One region of the Bradyrhizobium sp. SHOUNA76 genome, then DNA from elsewhere that is predicted to be linked to it. Evidence: predicted binding sites of a transcription regulator. Region 1 holds the regulator's gene; each other region holds the start of a gene.
What was found. The regulator LexA, encoded in region 1, represses DNA repair genes until DNA is damaged. The targets are predictions, from matches to a motif close to TGTTCNNNNTGTGTTCNG.

Region 2: uvrA (excinuclease ABC subunit UvrA) is a predicted target of LexA. The motif match lies at 977-994, and genes of this name have one in related genera.
Region 3: MOV74_RS24560 (DUF3072 domain-containing protein) is a predicted target of LexA. The motif match lies at 3,915-3,932, and genes of this name have one in related genera.

What each region holds. Positions count from the first base shown of each region.
Region 1 covers NZ_JALBHA010000380.1:790-6,157, forward strand. Annotated here, with positions in the region: partial or broken gene MOV74_RS28150 (alpha-hydroxy acid oxidase) at 1-29, shown strand, start outside; gene MOV74_RS28155 (HAD family phosphatase) at 69-692, shown strand; gene MOV74_RS28160 (hypothetical protein) at 860-1,066, shown strand; gene glp (gephyrin-like molybdotransferase Glp) at 1,287-2,498, shown strand; gene lexA (transcriptional repressor LexA) at 2,675-3,376, shown strand; gene MOV74_RS28175 (hypothetical protein) at 3,777-4,211, shown strand; gene MOV74_RS28180 (GAF domain-containing protein) at 4,433-5,368, shown strand, end outside.
Region 2 covers NZ_JALBHA010000246.1:1,012-6,379, reverse strand. Annotated here, with positions in the region: gene MOV74_RS22745 (outer membrane protein) at 59-805, shown strand; gene uvrA (excinuclease ABC subunit UvrA) at 1,090-4,071, shown strand; gene MOV74_RS40845 (reverse transcriptase domain-containing protein) at 4,589-5,290, shown strand; gene MOV74_RS40840 (reverse transcriptase domain-containing protein) at 5,233-5,368, shown strand, end outside.
Region 3 covers NZ_JALBHA010000285.1:402-5,769, reverse strand. Annotated here, with positions in the region: partial or broken gene MOV74_RS24595 (response regulator) at 1-719, shown strand, start outside; gene MOV74_RS24590 (HWE histidine kinase domain-containing protein) at 733-2,223, shown strand; gene MOV74_RS24585 (hypothetical protein) at 2,339-2,560, opposite strand; gene MOV74_RS24580 (hypothetical protein) at 2,701-2,958, shown strand; gene MOV74_RS24575 (hypothetical protein) at 3,053-3,301, shown strand; gene MOV74_RS24570 (hypothetical protein) at 3,405-3,614, opposite strand; gene MOV74_RS24565 (hypothetical protein) at 3,632-3,853, opposite strand; gene MOV74_RS24560 (DUF3072 domain-containing protein) at 3,969-4,163, shown strand; gene MOV74_RS24555 (DUF6496 domain-containing protein) at 4,250-4,549, shown strand; gene MOV74_RS24550 (hypothetical protein) at 4,562-4,924, opposite strand; partial or broken gene MOV74_RS24545 (PDZ domain-containing protein) at 5,198-5,368, opposite strand, start outside.

The sequences.
Region 1 (5,368 bases):
TGTTCGACCACGAGCCTTATCGATACTGACTTGTCGCTTATTGCCGATACTGAAGTGAAAGGACGCAGGTGACATCGCTCTCTCCCGGCAGCGCCGATGCGCTTCTGTTCGATCTCGGGCGCGTGGTGCTCGACATCGACTTCTCCAAGGCGATCGCATGCTGGGCGGGACATGCCGGCTGCCAGCCCGAAGCCATTGTCGCGCGCTATGTGCGTGACGAGGCCTACCGGCTGCACGAGGTCGGCAAGATCAGCGACGAGGATTATTTCGCCTCGCTACGTGCTTCGCTCGGAATCGGCATTTCGGACGCGCAGTTCCTGGAGGGCTGGAACGCGATCTTCGCCGGCGAAATGCCGGATATCGCCGAGCTGTTGCCGCGCGCGGCGAAGCAGATGCCGCTCTACGCCTTCTCCAACACCAACCAGCCGCATGTCGACTATTTCTCGAAGGAATATGCCGATCTGCTCGGCCATTTCCGCAGACTGTATTTGTCTTCCAGCATCGGCCTGCGCAAACCGGATGCCGAGGCTTTCGACCATGTCGTCGCGGCGATCGGCGTGCCAGCGGAGCGCATCGTGTTCTTCGACGATCTCGCCGAGAACATCGAGGGAGCGCGGGCGCGCGGCCTGACCGCCGTGCATGTCACGTCGCCGCGCGATGTCGGGAACGCCTTGAAAGCCCTGGGAATCTGAGGCTAAGCGCTTGCCGCGCAAGCTCACCGCACGCCCGGTTCCCGGGACAAATCTGCGGAACTTGAGGAACCCAAAGCCTTTGTGCATTTTTGTACAGAGTTCCGGGAACGGAATACCCCCCTTCGGACTCATGAGTCGGTTGGGACTTCTACATCGGACGTATCGACGTGCTGGGCAAAACCTATCTCACCAAGCAAGCCTCTCTCCTGCTTGAATTCGCAAGAACCACCTCGGATTCTGACCTTTCCGCCAAGCTGATCAGCAAGGCCGCCGACCTGAAGTCTCAGGCCGACCCTCTGCCCGACAAGGATCAAGGTCCCAAAGCTCCCGACGTCGCACTGGACGACGGCTCGGGTCGACCGAGCGGAAGTTGACCGATGCTGGCCGTGGCATTCGTCCTTCTCGTGCTCGCCATGGCCATCCTCATCCCGGTCTGTCTCGCCTTCCGGATCATGCCGCGACGGACTTGAGCCGCCTCCTCCACTGCTGAGGCCACGCAGGATAAATCACCCTGCGTGCTGCTTTGCCTCGCGCCCGCACTCGGATAGAACTCTCGCCGGCCATTTACCGATGTGCCCAGCAGGAGTTTAGCCCGTGGCCCTGATGCCGGTTTCTGACGCGCTTGCCGCGGTGCTGGCGGGTGCAGAGCCACTGCCCGAAGAGAAGGCCTCCCTCGACGAGGCCTATCACCGCGTGCTTGCGCAAGACGTCGCGTCGCGACGCACGCAGCCGCCGCAAGCGATGTCGGCGATGGACGGCTATGCCGTACGCGCGGCCGATGCCGCAACGATCGATTCCCGCCTGACGGTCATCGGCGAGGTCGCAGCGGGCCGTCCTTTCGCAGGAACGATCGGTGCCGGCGAAGCCGTACGGATCTTCACCGGCGGCGTCATTCCCGACGGTGCGGACGCGGTCGTGATCCAGGAGGACACCGTCGCGGACGGCAGGTGCGTCACGATCCAGGAAGCCGCGATCGCCGGACGGCACATCCGCCCGGCAGGCGTCGACTTCCGCGAGGGCGACGTGCTCTTGCGCAAAGGAACCCGCCTGACAGAGCGCGACCTTGCGCTCGCAGCCGGAATGAATCACCCGCATCTCGCCGTCTGCCGCCGTCCGAAGGTCGCGATTCTCGCCACCGGCGACGAACTGGTGATGCCGGGCTCAACGCCCGGGCACGGCCAGATCGTCTATTCCAATGGCTACGCCCTGCACGCGCTCGCCCGCAGCGAGGGCGCTGATACCATCGACCTCGGCGTCGCCGCCGATACGCTTGCAGCCACCTCCGCCGGCATCCGCCGCGCCCGCGAGAGCGGTACCGACATCCTGATCACGACCGGCGGCGCGTCGGTCGGCGACCACGACCTGGTCCAGCAGGCGCTCCTGGACGAAGGCATCTCGATGGCGTTCTGGAAGATCGCGATTCGGCCCGGCAAGCCGATGATGCACGGACGGCTCGGCGCGATGCGCGTGATCGGTCTGCCCGGCAATCCCGTGTCCTCCTACGTGTGCGCCTTCCTGTTCATGGTGCCGCTGATTCGCGCGCTGTCCGGCCGTTCAGTGATTCATCATCGTCGCGAGCGCGCCGTGCTGGGCCGCGATCTCGGCGCCAACGACCAGCGCGAGGATTATCTGCGCGCGCGCCTGGAGCTGCGCGACGACGGCACGCTCGTTGCCGTTCCCGTCAGCCATCAGGACTCCTCTCTGCTTGCGAATCTTGCTGCAGCACAGGTACTTCTCGTGCGCCCACCGTTCGCGCCGAAGGCCGAGGCCGGCAGCCCTTGCGAGGTGCTGCGGCTCCCCGTCTGAACTGGGTGGCCACACGCATTCCGCGAGTTTCGGTCTGTTCACGGTAAATTAAGCAGTTGCGGAACATGTATCGAACATATAGTGTCCGTTCATGATTTGTTTCGAGCGTGCAGCGGCTTGTCGCTGAATTCATCGTCTCGGAATCGAACGACATCAACCGGGGGACTTTGGTCGAGATGTTAACGCGCAAACAATACGAGCTTCTGCGGTTCATCAGCGAACGCTTGAAGGAAAGCGGCGTGCCGCCCTCCTTCGACGAGATGAAGGATGCGCTCGACCTGCGCTCGAAGTCGGGCATCCACCGCCTGATCACCGCGCTCGAGGAGCGCGGCTTCATCCGCCGCCTGCCCAACCGCGCCCGTGCCATCGAAGTGATCAAGCTGCCGGAGCTTCAGGCTGCCGCCGGCAACCGACGCGGTTTCACGCCGAGCGTGATCGAGGGCAATCTCGGCAAGGTCCGCACGAGCTCCAGCCCGGCCGTGGACGAGGGCGAGCGGCCCGTTGCGGTGCCCGTGATGGGCCGCATCGCAGCCGGCACGCCGATCGAGGCGTTGCAGACCCGCAGCCACACCATCAGCGTGCCGCCCGACATGCTCGGCTCTGGCGAGCATTACGCCCTCGAGGTGCGCGGCGATTCCATGGTCGAGGCCGGTATCCTCGACGGCGACATGGCGCTGATCCAGCGCAACGAGAGCGCCGATACCGGTGACATCGTGGTGGCGCTGATCGACGACGAGGAGGCCACGCTCAAGCGCTTCCGCCGCCGCGGCGCCTCGATCGCACTCGAGCCCGCCAATGCCGCCTACGAGGTGCGCATCCTGCCGCCGAACCGCGTGAAGATTCAGGGCAAGCTGATCGGGCTTTACCGGAAGTACTGAGACCCTTCGGCGGTCATTCGATACCAATGATCCTGATTGGAGCGGATCTAATCCGCTCCTGCTGGGCAGTCTTCTGGCCTTGCGCAGATTGTCCGGCCCCTTTCCAGCGCGACGCCTCGGCGTGTCGCCGCCAGGCACTTATCACTTGGCGGTATCGAGGCCTCGAGCAGACAATGATACATCGGCGCTCGGGCGCTCGCGGGCCGCTGACGCTCGTCTTCGCCGAATGCATTGATGTGAGCTTTGTTCCTAGCGGATTCGAAAAGATAATTTGATCGCATCCCGCGGGCCAGCCGCAGATTTGCCCACAACCAAGCAGAGCTTTATGTGCTTCCACTCTGATAGAGGCTTGCGCCTCCGAGGGAGGCGCGGGTTGCTATCTTCGCATGAGGAGCACCCGATGTGTGACTACAGCCTACATGCCGTTGCATCGCGCCCCGCCGAAGTCGGCGAGACGATCGTGTCGACAACGTTCCGCGGCACCTCGACGCGTGGTTTTGCTTCTGCGGCCGATCCGACCGTGGCCGTCTGCCTGCTGCCGGGGACGGAGCTCGCCTTCGCCGACAACGTCCGTTACGACAATCGATGGATCTGGACGCGTACCGTCAATTCTCGCGTCGGCAAGTTCGGCAAGATTGATCCGCACATTCCCGATCGCCATCACGACGCGATCGAATTCCCGGATGGAAAATACGTGCTGGTGACGCAGCTCGTCGAAGGCCAGCACGCAACCGTGCTGCAACTGCCGGTGACCCAGCCCGTCAGCGAGCGCGAGCACAAGCCGCAGATCGTCGCCGACAACCGGCCGACGGTCACGCGCCTGCCGATCGGCTGACGCCACCCCGACCGACAACAGGTCGGGCCAGGATTGAAATGCCATCGCCGGCCGAGGCCGGCGAGCCCGGCGGGTTTGTGTCTTCACGAAAATCGATCGGCGAGCCCCGCCGCCGCACATCGTCGCCGCACGAAGTTTAAGCCGTCCTGCCTGAATTTTGAACGTCCGCTCCGCAGCCAAATGTCCGATGCTGTCGTGGCTTGAGGCGGCGGACACGCTCGATGAAGACCTTCATTCGCGTCGTTGAACTCTGGATACCTGACCGGACGCGCATGCGGCTGGAATTCGGCGGCGGCCTCTACGACGAAGGCCTGTCCGCATTCAAGACCGCCAGCGCAGAGCTGCATTTCGGATATGGCGAGGGGCTTCCAGGCAAGGCCTGGGCCTCTGGCCATCCCGTCATCCTCACGACATTCGCCAACTCCTATTTCAAGCGGACCGATCAGGCCGTCGCGGCCGGCCTCACCTGCGGCGTGGCGGTGCCGGTGTTTGCAGGCGAATTCCTGCAAGCCGTGATGGTGCTGCTCTGCGGCGACGACGAGGCGCATGTCGGCGCGATCGAACTCTGGCACAACGATCCTGATCGCTCCCACGAGATGGCGCTTGTCGACGGCTATTACGGCACGGCGGACATGTTCGAATTCAACTCCCGCCACACCAAGTTTCCTCGCGGCTTCGGCCTGCCTGGACGCACCTGGAAGGCGGGTCTGCCGCTGATCGTCAAGGACCTGCACGACGCCAGGAGCTTCCTGCGCTGGGAGGACGCGGCCAAGATCGGGATCAATTTGGGGGTCGGCGTGCCCTACCGAACCGGCGCCGACCAGACCTGGGTTCTGACATTCCTCTCCGCGCAGGCAACGCCGATTGCGCGACGCGTCGAGATCTGGGTCCCGAACGAAGCCCGTTCGGCGCTGGTCCTGCGTGCCGGCGATTGCAGCGCGCACACCGACCTTGCCGCCCGCTATGCGACGCAATCCATTGCCAGGGGCGAAGGCGGTATCGGCGGCGCCTGGGCCGCCGGCATGCCAGTGCTCAACGACGATCTCAGCCATGACGGCTCGATCGCCGGCGCCGAGGCCTGCGCAGGCGGGTTGAGCCGGATGGTGGCCCTGCCGGTCATCGGCAACGCAAGGCTGGAAGCCGTGCTGGCCTGGTAT
Region 2 (5,368 bases), on a different contig from region 1:
TCCGCTGCTCTTCCGCTTTTTGGAAGGCAAAATCGAGAAACGGAACTGGGGAATCGATATGAAGAAGATTTTGCTGGCTTCGGCCGGTTTGCTCGTACTCAGCGCGTTGGCACCGGCCTCGGCGGCCGATTTGGCGGCCCGCCCCTACACCAAGGCTCCGGTCGCGCCGATCGCAATCTATAATTGGAGCGGTTTCTATATCGGTCTCAACGGCGGTGGCGCCTCGAGCCGCAATTGCTGGGACGTCAACAATATCTTTGGCGTTGCGGGACCGGACACGGCTGAAGGCTGCCACAATGCAACCGGCGGCGTCGTCGGTGGCCAGGTGGGCTATCGCTGGCAGTCGGCCAACTGGGTGTTCGGTCTCGAAGCTCAGGGCGACTGGGCCAACCTGAAGGGCTCGAACACGAGCATTGTGCTTGGACCGCTGGTCAACCAGACCAAGATCGATGCGATTGGCCTGTTCACCGGCCAGATCGGCTATGCCTGGAACAACGTGCTCTGGTACGTGAAGGGTGGCGCGGCCGTCACGCACGCCAAATATAACGGTCTGCTGGGCGGCGTCGTCCTCGATAGCGCCACCGAGACTCGCTGGGGCGGCGCGGTCGGCACTGGCGTGGAATTCGGTTTCGCTCCGAACTGGTCCGTCGCGATCGAGTACGACCATCTGTTCATGGGCAAGCGCAACAACTCGTTCACGATTCTCGGCGTCAACGATCGCATCGACCGTATCAAGCAGGACGTCGACATGGGCACCGTCCGCCTCAACTACACCTTTGGCGGCCCCGTCGTCGCCCGGTATTGATCGGAAGTCCTGATCTATCGACGTCACATCGTCACGAAAGGCCGGCCTTGCGCCGGCCTTTTTGTTTTGCGGGCACGTCCTGCGAGGTTCCGCTCGCCCCGCTCCTGCCAGATGCCGCCAGCGCGCCAACAATCCGTTGACGATTCGCAACTCCCTCTGGAAATCCGCCCGCGTTCTTCCTACGTTCGCTGCCAACCCCATCGGCGCCGATCCCGGTTCCGGGCGAAGCGCGCCTTGACGTTGGCGCGATCGCGAGCCTTTGGGCTTCCTTGAGGGCAACTCGGATGGATGAAGTGATTAAGGCGAAGCGCCAACAGCAGAACGCGGGGGCACACCTGCGCGCAATTACGATCCGTGGCGCGCGCGAGCACAACCTCAAGAACATCGATGTCGAGATTCCCCGTGACAAGCTGGTGGTGTTCACCGGCCTGTCAGGCTCCGGAAAATCCTCGCTCGCCTTCGACACGATCTACGCCGAGGGCCAGCGCCGCTACGTCGAATCGCTGTCGGCCTATGCGCGCCAGTTCCTGGAGATGATGCAGAAGCCTGACGTCGACCAGATCGACGGCCTGTCGCCGGCGATCTCGATCGAGCAGAAGACGACCTCGAAGAACCCCCGCTCCACCGTCGGCACCGTCACCGAGATCTACGACTACATGCGCCTGCTCTGGGCGCGCGTCGGCGTGCCCTATTCGCCGGCCACGGGCCTTCCGATCGAGAGCCAGACCGTCTCGCAGATGGTCGACCGCGTGCTGGCGCTGCCCGAGGGCACCCGCCTCTATCTGCTCGCACCCGTCGTGCGCGGCCGCAAGGGCGAGTACCGCAAGGAGCTCGCCGAATGGCTCAAGAAGGGCTTTCAGCGCGTCAAGATCGACGGCACCTTCCATGAGCTGGCGGAAGCGCCGACGCTCGACAAGAAATTCCCGCATGACATCGACGTCGTCGTCGACCGCATCGTGGTGCGCGCCGACATCGGCCAGCGTCTCGCCGAGAGCTTCGAGACCGCGCTGAAGCTGGCCGAGGGCCTTGCCGTCATCGAGTATGCCGATGCACCGGCTGCTGCGGCCGCGCCTGCAGAAGAGAAAAAGAAAACCGCAAAAATCCACGACAAGAGCGGGCCCGAGCGCATCCTGTTCTCGGAAAAGTTCGCCTGCCCGGTCTCCGGCTTCACGATTCCCGAGGTCGAGCCCAGACTCTTTTCCTTCAACAACCCCTACGGCGCCTGCCCCGCCTGCGGCGGCCTCGGCGTCGAGCAGCATGTCGACGAGGACCTCGTGATCCCCGACAAGGAGCTCGCGATCGGCAAGGGCGCGATCGCGCCCTGGGCCAAATCGTCATCGCCCTATTACGTGCAGACGCTGACCGCGCTCGGCAAGCACTACAAATTCACGCTGACCACCAAGTGGAAAGACCTGCCGAAGAAGACGCAGAACGCGATCCTGCACGGCTCCGGCGAGGACGAGATCAAGTTCTCCTACGAGGACGGGGTGCGTTCCTACGACACCAAGAAGCCGTTCGAGGGCGTCATCACCAACATCAACCGCCGCTATCGCGAAACCGAAAGCGAATGGGCGCGCGAAGAGCTGGCGAAGTATTTCCACGACGTGCCCTGCGAGGGCTGCAAGGGTTTCCGGCTCAAGCCCGAGGCGCTGTGCGTCAAGATCGGCACCAAGCATATCGGCGAGATTTCGGAACTGTCGGTCAGGAAGGCCGGCGAATGGTTCGAGACCGTGCCTGATGCGCTGAACACGCAGCAGAACGAGATCGCGGGACGTATCCTGAAAGAGATCCGCGAGCGCCTCACCTTCCTGCTCGACGTCGGCCTCAACTATCTCACCCTCTCCCGCTCCTCCGGCACGCTGTCCGGCGGCGAGAGCCAGCGCATTCGCCTGGCCTCACAGATCGGCTCGGGACTGACAGGCGTGCTCTACGTGCTGGACGAGCCTTCGATCGGCCTGCACCAGCGCGACAACGCCCGCCTGCTCGACACCCTCAAGCGACTGCGCGACCTCGGCAACACCGTGATCGTGGTCGAGCATGATGAGGACGCCATCCTCCTCGCCGACCACGTCCTCGACATCGGCCCCGGCGCCGGCATGCATGGCGGCAACATCATCGCCGAAGGCACGCCCGCCGAGATCATGCGCAACCCGAAATCGCTGACCGGCAAGTACCTGACCGGCGAGCTCGAGGTCGAGGTGCCGGAGCGGCGGCCGCCGAACCATCGCCGCACCATCAAGGTGGTCAACGCGCGCGGCAATAACCTCAAGAACGTCACTGCCGAAATTCCGCTCGGCCTGTTCACCTGCGTTACCGGCGTGTCCGGCGGCGGCAAGTCGACGCTCCTCATCGACACGCTCTACCGCGCCATCGCCCGCAAGCTGAACAATGCCAGCGAAGGCGCCGCCCCGCACGACCGCATCGAGGGCCTAGAGCACATCGACAAGATCATCGACATCGACCAGTCGCCGATCGGCCGCACCCCGCGCTCGAATCCGGCGACCTACACCGGCGCCTTCACGCCGATCCGCGAATGGTTCGCCGGCTTGCCCGAGTCCAAGGCGCGCGGCTACGAGCCCGGCCGCTTCTCCTTCAACGTCAAGGGCGGCCGCTGCGAGGCCTGCCAGGGCGACGGCGTCATCAAGATCGAGATGCACTTCCTGCCCGACGTCTACGTCACCTGCGACGTCTGCAAGGGCAAGCGCTACAACCGCGAGACGCTGGAGGTGTTGTTCAAGGGCAAGAGCATCGCCGACGTGCTCGACATGACCGTCGAGGAAGCCGCCGACTTCTTCAAGGCGGTGCCGCGCGTGCGCGAGACCTTCCAGACGCTGCATCGCGTCGGCCTCGACTACATCCATGTCGGCCAGCAGGCCACGACGCTCTCCGGCGGCGAAGCCCAGCGCGTCAAGCTGGCCAAGGAGCTGTCCAAGCGCGCCACCGGCCGCACGCTCTACATCCTGGACGAGCCGACCACCGGCCTGCACTTCCACGACGTCAAGAAGCTGCTGGAGGTGCTGCACGAACTGGTCGCGCAGGGCAACACGGTGGTCGTCATCGAGCACAACCTCGAAGTCATCAAGACCGCAGACTGGGTCATCGACCTCGGCCCCGAAGGCGGCGACGGCGGCGGCGAGATCGTCGCCTGGGGCCCGCCGGAGGACATCGCGAAGGCGCCGCGGAGCTATACGGGCAAGTTTCTGGCGCCGGTGCTGAAGAAGGCGGGGAAGCCGAAGCGCGGGCGGACAAGCGAGGCGGCGGAGTGAGCTGCCCCTGTGGATAGAGGAGCATAGGACTGGCGCTTGGCGCCAGTTCGTCATATGTTCACCCCGTTGGGAATTGTTTCTCTCTCGGGGACGACCCTCACAAACGTCTGTTCTTGGAACGTTGCGATCGACGCGCGCAAGCGTGCCGGCTGCGAACGTCGCCGACACAACAGGTGCGTCATCGACGCAATCGTGTCGCCAGGAGCAAACGGAGGTGCCCATGCCTGGGGTGCAGAAGTCGAAGCGGGCTAAGCGCATTTGTAACGGCGCCGCCCGGGTCGGGGAACGGTATCACAACACCACCTGTTCATGCTTTGTTCTAATCGCGCTCTGCGTGATTTGGACCTACTTTGAACAGGCCGCTTTTGAGCTGGATGCAAGTCTGTCTCTTAGTGCGGGGACCAGAGTGACGTTGCGATCGACGCGCGCAAGCGTGCCGGCTGCGAACGTCGCCGACACAACAGGTGCGTCATCGACGCAATCGTGTCGCCACTTCCATCAGGCTTAGGCTGCACCCATGCTCGAACCTAAGCCTGTGGGTAGTGCCCTGCGAAGCAGGCCTCGTCGAATCCTTGCCAAGTCCCGCCTGCGGCATGTTTGGGACGAGTCACGCGATTCAAGCAAGCGAGCGGGAGCGCCCGGGATCGACAATGAATCCGCGCGGCAATTCGCTGCCAATCTCGACTCCAATCTCGACGAAGTCGTCAAACGTCTCCACAATGGAAGTTATGGGTTCTCGCGACTGCGACCTGTATTTATTGAGAAGGAAGGGTCCAACAAGGAGCGGGTGATTTGCATCCCGACAGTTCGAGACCGGCTGGTTCAGAGAACGATCGTCGAGTATCTCGTCACTTCACAAAGGATTCCCATCCACAACTCGTCGTCGTTCGGCTTTATACGAGGACTAGGGACTGCAAACGCCATCGCGAGAGCTGTCGAACTCAGGTCCGTTTACGAGTGGTGTCTCAAGACAGACATCGAAAGCTTTTTCGACCAGGTGCCGCGCCAACTGCTCAAAGGAAAAGTTGCGGCAACCCTTCAAGATCACAGTCTGGTCCCGTTGATCTGCAATGCGATCGACTGCGAGATCAAGGGACCCCCCGATGTACAAGCGAGAGCGCACGTCAAGGCATCCGCCATGGGTCGGGAATACGCCAAGGCATGCCGTTATCACCCCTTCTTGCAAACTTGGTGCTGTCTAGATTTGACCACGCCATAGAGCGACGCAAAATCCCAATGGTCCGCTACGCAGACGATCTCCTGCTATTTTTCGGCTCGAGAGAGGAAGCACAGCGTG
Region 3 (5,368 bases), on a different contig from region 1:
CGACCGACACCGGCGCAGGCGCGCTCTCGACGCTGCGCGAAGAGCCGTGCGACTGCGTGGTGCTCGACCTGCGGCTGCCCGACATGAGCGGCTTCGAGGTACTGGACCAGATCCGCAACGACGAGGCGCTGTCGAACATTCCGGTCGTGGTGTTCACCGGCCGCGAACTCTCGGCGGAAGAGGATGCGGAGCTCCACACCATGGCGCGCAGCATCGTGGTCAAGGGCGTGGAATCGCCCGAGCGCCTGCTCGACGAGACGGCGCTGTTCCTGCACCGTGTCATCACGGAACTTCCGGTCGAGAAGCAACGCATGCTGGAGAAGCTGAACAGTTCCGACGAGGACCTGATCGGCAAGACCGCGCTGCTCGTCGACGACGACGCCCGCAACATCTTCGCGCTGTCGAGCGTGCTGGAACGGCGCGGCATGAAAGTGCTGACGGCGACGACCGGCAACGAAGCGGTGACCCTGGTCGAATCCAACCCGGAGATCGCCATCGTGCTGATGGACATCATGATGCCGCAGATGGATGGCTATCAGACCATCGGCGTCATTCGCGAAAATCCGGCCTTCGCCCGCCTTCCGATCATCGCGCTGACCGCCAAGGCGATGAAGGGCGACCGGGAGAAATGCCTCGAAGCCGGCGCGTCCGACTACCTCGCCAAACCCGTCAACACCGATCAATTGCTGCTTGCGATCCGCATGTGGCTGCACCGCTGAGTTGGGCCCGCGAATGGACCACGAAAAGGTCAACATCCTGCTCGTCGACGACCAGCCGGCCAAGCTGCTCGCCTATGAGGTGATCCTGAAGGAACTCGGCGAGAACCTCGTGATCGCCTCGTCCGGACGCGAGGCGCTGGAGCTGCTGCTCAAGACCGAGATCGCGGTGATCCTGGTCGACGTCTGCATGCCCGAGCTCGACGGCTTCGAGCTCGCCGCAATGATCCGCGAACATCCGCGCTTCCAGAAGACCGCGATGATCTTCATCTCCGCCATCCAGGTCAGCGACATCGACCGGTTGCGCGGCTACGAGATGGGAGCGGTCGACTACGTGCCGGTACCGGTCGTGCCGGAGGTGCTGCGCGCCAAGATCAAGGTGTTTGCCGAGCTCTACCGCAAGACCCGCGAGCTCGAACGTCTGAACCAGGAGCTCGAGGATCGCGTCCGCGCGCGCACGGCGGAATTGGAGAACTCCACCGCGAGGCTGCGCGAGAGCGAGCAGCGGCGCAGCATGGCGATCGCTGCCGGCAAGATGGGCTCCTGGGATTGGGACTGGATCAGCGGCGACTGGATGTGGGACGAGGGGCAGTATCGCATCTTTGGCGTCAGCCCCGAGAGCTTCGAGGTCAACCCGGCCAACGTTCAGGCGCTGTTACATCCCGACGACGTCGATCAGTTGCGCAAGGCGATCGCCGAATTCAACAAGGGCGCGCGCGCCTACGAGACCGAGTTCCGCATTATCAGGCCCGACGGGGAAGTGCGCTGGTGCGTCGGCACGGCGGCGGCAACCGTGGACGATAGCAGTCGCGTCGTGCGCGTGAGCGGCGTCACCGTGGACATTACGGAACGCAAACGTGCCGAGGAACGGCAGAATCTGCTGGCGCGGGAAGTCGATCATCGCGCCAAGAATGCGTTGGCACTGGCGCAGTCGATCGTGCGCCTCACCCGTGCCGATGAGGTCAAGGACTATGTCAACGCCGTCGAGGGACGGATCAATGCGCTGGCGCGCGTGCACACTATCCTGTCGCTGTCGAGCTGGCAGGGCGCCGAGCTCTCCAGGCTGATCGACGAGGAGCTTGCGCCCTATTCGCTCGGTGGCCAGATCATATTGGCGGGTCCGGAGGTCCAGTTGCTGCCGGCGACGGCCCAGACGCTGGCGCTCGCGCTGCATGAGCTCTTCACCAACTCAGCCAAGTATGGCGCCCTCTCGACCAGGTCGGGACGGCTCACGATCGGCTGGCAGGTCAAGGATCAAGTGCTTACGCTGAGTTGGGAGGAATCCGGCGGTCCGCTCGTCATGACTCCGAAATCTCGCGGCTTCGGCACCCGGAGCCTGCTCGCGAGCGTCGAGTCCCAGCTCGGTGGTCAGGCGCTGTTCGATTGGCGAGCCGAGGGCCTGTTGTGCCGTCTGGAGGTGCCGTTGACACGCAAGACGGCGGCGACAACCGCATCCGGCAAATTCGACGAGGCCAGCGCCGCCGAATTGCAGCGTGCATCCGGTTAGAGCGTTTTGCAGCGAAGTGAAGACTGTTTCGCGTCGAAAAAACGCGTCAGGACGAGAATCGAGAGCTTCCGTTTCGATTCAATCGGAATGACAATCAATCGGAATGACAAAAGCTCTAGCCGGACGCCGCGCTCGTCATACGTTGCGCCATCCGCGGTTCGCGCGCGACCCGGCCTTCGAGCCAGGCTTCCGTTTGGGCGAGATCGCGTAGCGCCCTGGCATAGCGGCGAGCCGCGCTTCGCTCCGCGCCCTGCGGCAGCTTGCGTGCTTTGCGCAGGATGTCCGCGGCGGCGTTGCGATAGGCCAGTGAGCGGTAAAGAAAGACTACCTTACCCATATCGAATGTCCCGTTTTGATGGCGCTTATCATCGCAAGACCGGCATGAACGCCGGATGAAGCCGGTGATGACAATTCCTTCATTTATTTGGAACCGGCGACTATAGCCCGCGTTTGCATGCCAGATCGGGATGCAGTCCCATGCGCGCAAAAAAGTCGTCGGACTTGGTCTCTCCTGCCGGCATCATCAAGCTGATGACGCATGCGATGATGGGCGCGGCCCTCGGCCTCACCTTCAGTCTCGCGCTGATCCTGTGCAATCCCGCCGTCGCCAACCTGCTCAATCACGGTGGAAGCCAAGCCGCGATCGTTTTTGCCTTTACATTGGTGACGACGTTCGCGATCGGCGCGACCCTCACCGGCGTGGTGTTCATCCTCGCTGAGGACAAGCAATCTTGAAGCGTGCGTCAAGCGGGGCAGATGCTTTGTTGGGAACTCCTGCGATAAATGGCGGTTGGCTGCCTGCGTCAATTTAACTCAGGGAGTTCCTCACATGACAATGACCAAGCTCGCTCTCACCGTGATGTTGGCAACCGGTCTCGCCGCTGCACCGCTCGCTGCGCAGGCCAAGTCGCACAAGGCGAAACACGGATCCTCGATGTCGTCATCGCAGACCACTGGGGCCAACACCAAGTCCTCGAAGGGCGCGGATCCTTCCGGCCAGGGCGGCTCCGGTCCCGGATCGGACCAGGGCGGCACCATGACGAACAAGAGCAGCAAGGGCATGAGCAACACCAAGTAAGCTCAGGCGCCCATCTCAAACAAAAGCCCCGCGGCGGCGCGGGGCTTTTTCGTCTCGATGATCGAGGCAATCGCGCGCCGTATCGGCGAGCGCCCGCGTCAGCTCATTGCGGCCGGCGCGCTTGGAAGTTGAGCCCGGGGCTCACAGAATTCGCCTTCACGAGATACTCGAGCTGTGCGCGCTTGCGTCCGATCAGAAGTTGGGCCGCCGCATCATCGAGACCCGCGCGCTGCAATTGCCGGATGGCAGAGCCCAATTCGAGAATCTCGGCGCGCAACCTCAAGATCCGGTAAGTGTCCGGGTCTTCCTCCATGGCGCCCCTCAAAGATTTCAGCGCCGTGTGTTCGTGAGCTGGGGATTGCCGACTGTCTTCAACGAACGACGGCGCATCCGGTCGCGGACGTCAGGCAGCACGTCACCGCCTCCGGCAGCCCTCCATTCGCCGACCAGCAGATTGATCCTCCGGCGCAAATCCATCTGCGCCAGGGCCTGCTGGCTGCAATCGCGATCGCCGTTGACGCGATCGCGCACGGCGGCCTCGACGTCGGCCATTTCCAGCCTCAAGACGCTGATTTTACGCCGAATTTCATTAATTCTGTTGTCCATGGCTTGTTAGAACAAAATAAGAACATATAGTCAAGTCACCTTTTCAGGACGGAGAAGCCAGATGCAGGTTCAAGGTAAATACGACGCCAGGGTCTTCCTCACCGAGCAGATGACCCGCGCGCAGGGGCTAAGGCTGAAACGGCTGAGCGATGAGGCTTATCAGCCCGCACAATATGCGCGCGATCTGTCCTTCACCGAGGCCGCACGTCGCATCCAGGTGCTGGAAGCGGAGATCGAGCTGGCGAATTCCTTCTAGGCTGCGTCGCGCATCTGGAACGTGAGGTGCTCGCTTTCGGAACCATGCCTGGGTCGAATGGTTCTCTCGGCCAAGGGAGAACATGCATGGCACGCAAGGCAAAGAAACGTCGCTACTCACGCAGCTCCGGCAGCGATGTCGAAAGCGAGATGCGACGCTACAAGAAGGGCACGGCAAAGAGCGGTCGCAAGGGCCGTGGCGGACGCGTGAAGAGTCGCAAGCAGGCGATCGCGATCGGACTGTCGAAGGCGCGCAAGAAGGGCAAGAAGGTCCCGAAGAAGGCCTCGAAGAAGAAAGCGTCCAAGAAGAGGACGACGAAGACCACTAAGAAGACGACTAAGAAGACAACCAAGAAATCGTCGAAGCGCAAATCCAGCAAGCATTGACGCTGACCTGTCTCAGATCATGCTGCCCGGCATGAAGCAGCGGATCGAGACCCCAAAGGCTGTCTTCACCGGCCACACCATGGTGCGGCCGGCGCGGTTCGGCTCGGTGATGACGGCTTCATCAGGCACTTCGACCCACTCCCCGTCGAGACGCACGCGATAATGCCCGTTGTGCGACTCCCAGTCGGGATCAGCGACGGCAAAACCATCTGCGTCCGAGCAACACGGGCCGAGGTGGCTGCGCAGGCTGTCGAACCATGGCTTGAGGGGTGAGTCCGCGTAGCGGCCGTCATCACGACCGAGCGCGTTTCCGCCCCAGAGCACGAACGGCGCCGCGAGCAGCGCCCCCCTCAGCGAGAGCTTCAATCGATCCATGTCGGCACCGATCAAATGCGAACCACCGGCCAGCTCCACAAAGCGGCGGCAAGTTCGAAGTTCCACGCTTGCAACCCGTGTTGGCGGCGTCGTTGCCGGCAGACCCGAGCAACTCAACTGTGATGAGCGAACACGGCTTTTTCGGACGAACCCGGTCACCATCCCTGCCGTTAACGAGAATGTTATCGATGACCCCTCCAGGGACTCTGAAGGCAAACGGACAAGGCGGCCCGAGGGCCGCCTTGCTTGATTTTTGGCTGGTCGATGCTCGCCTCAGGCGAGCGGCACCGCCACGAACCTCGTCGCCTCCGCGGTTCTGACCTGCAACAGCACGCTGCGCTTGCCGGACGATTTGGCCTGCGCCAGCTCGGAGCGGACGTCGCCGACATTGGCGACCGCCTTGCCGCCGACATTGAGGATGACGTCGCCAGTCTGGATGCCGCG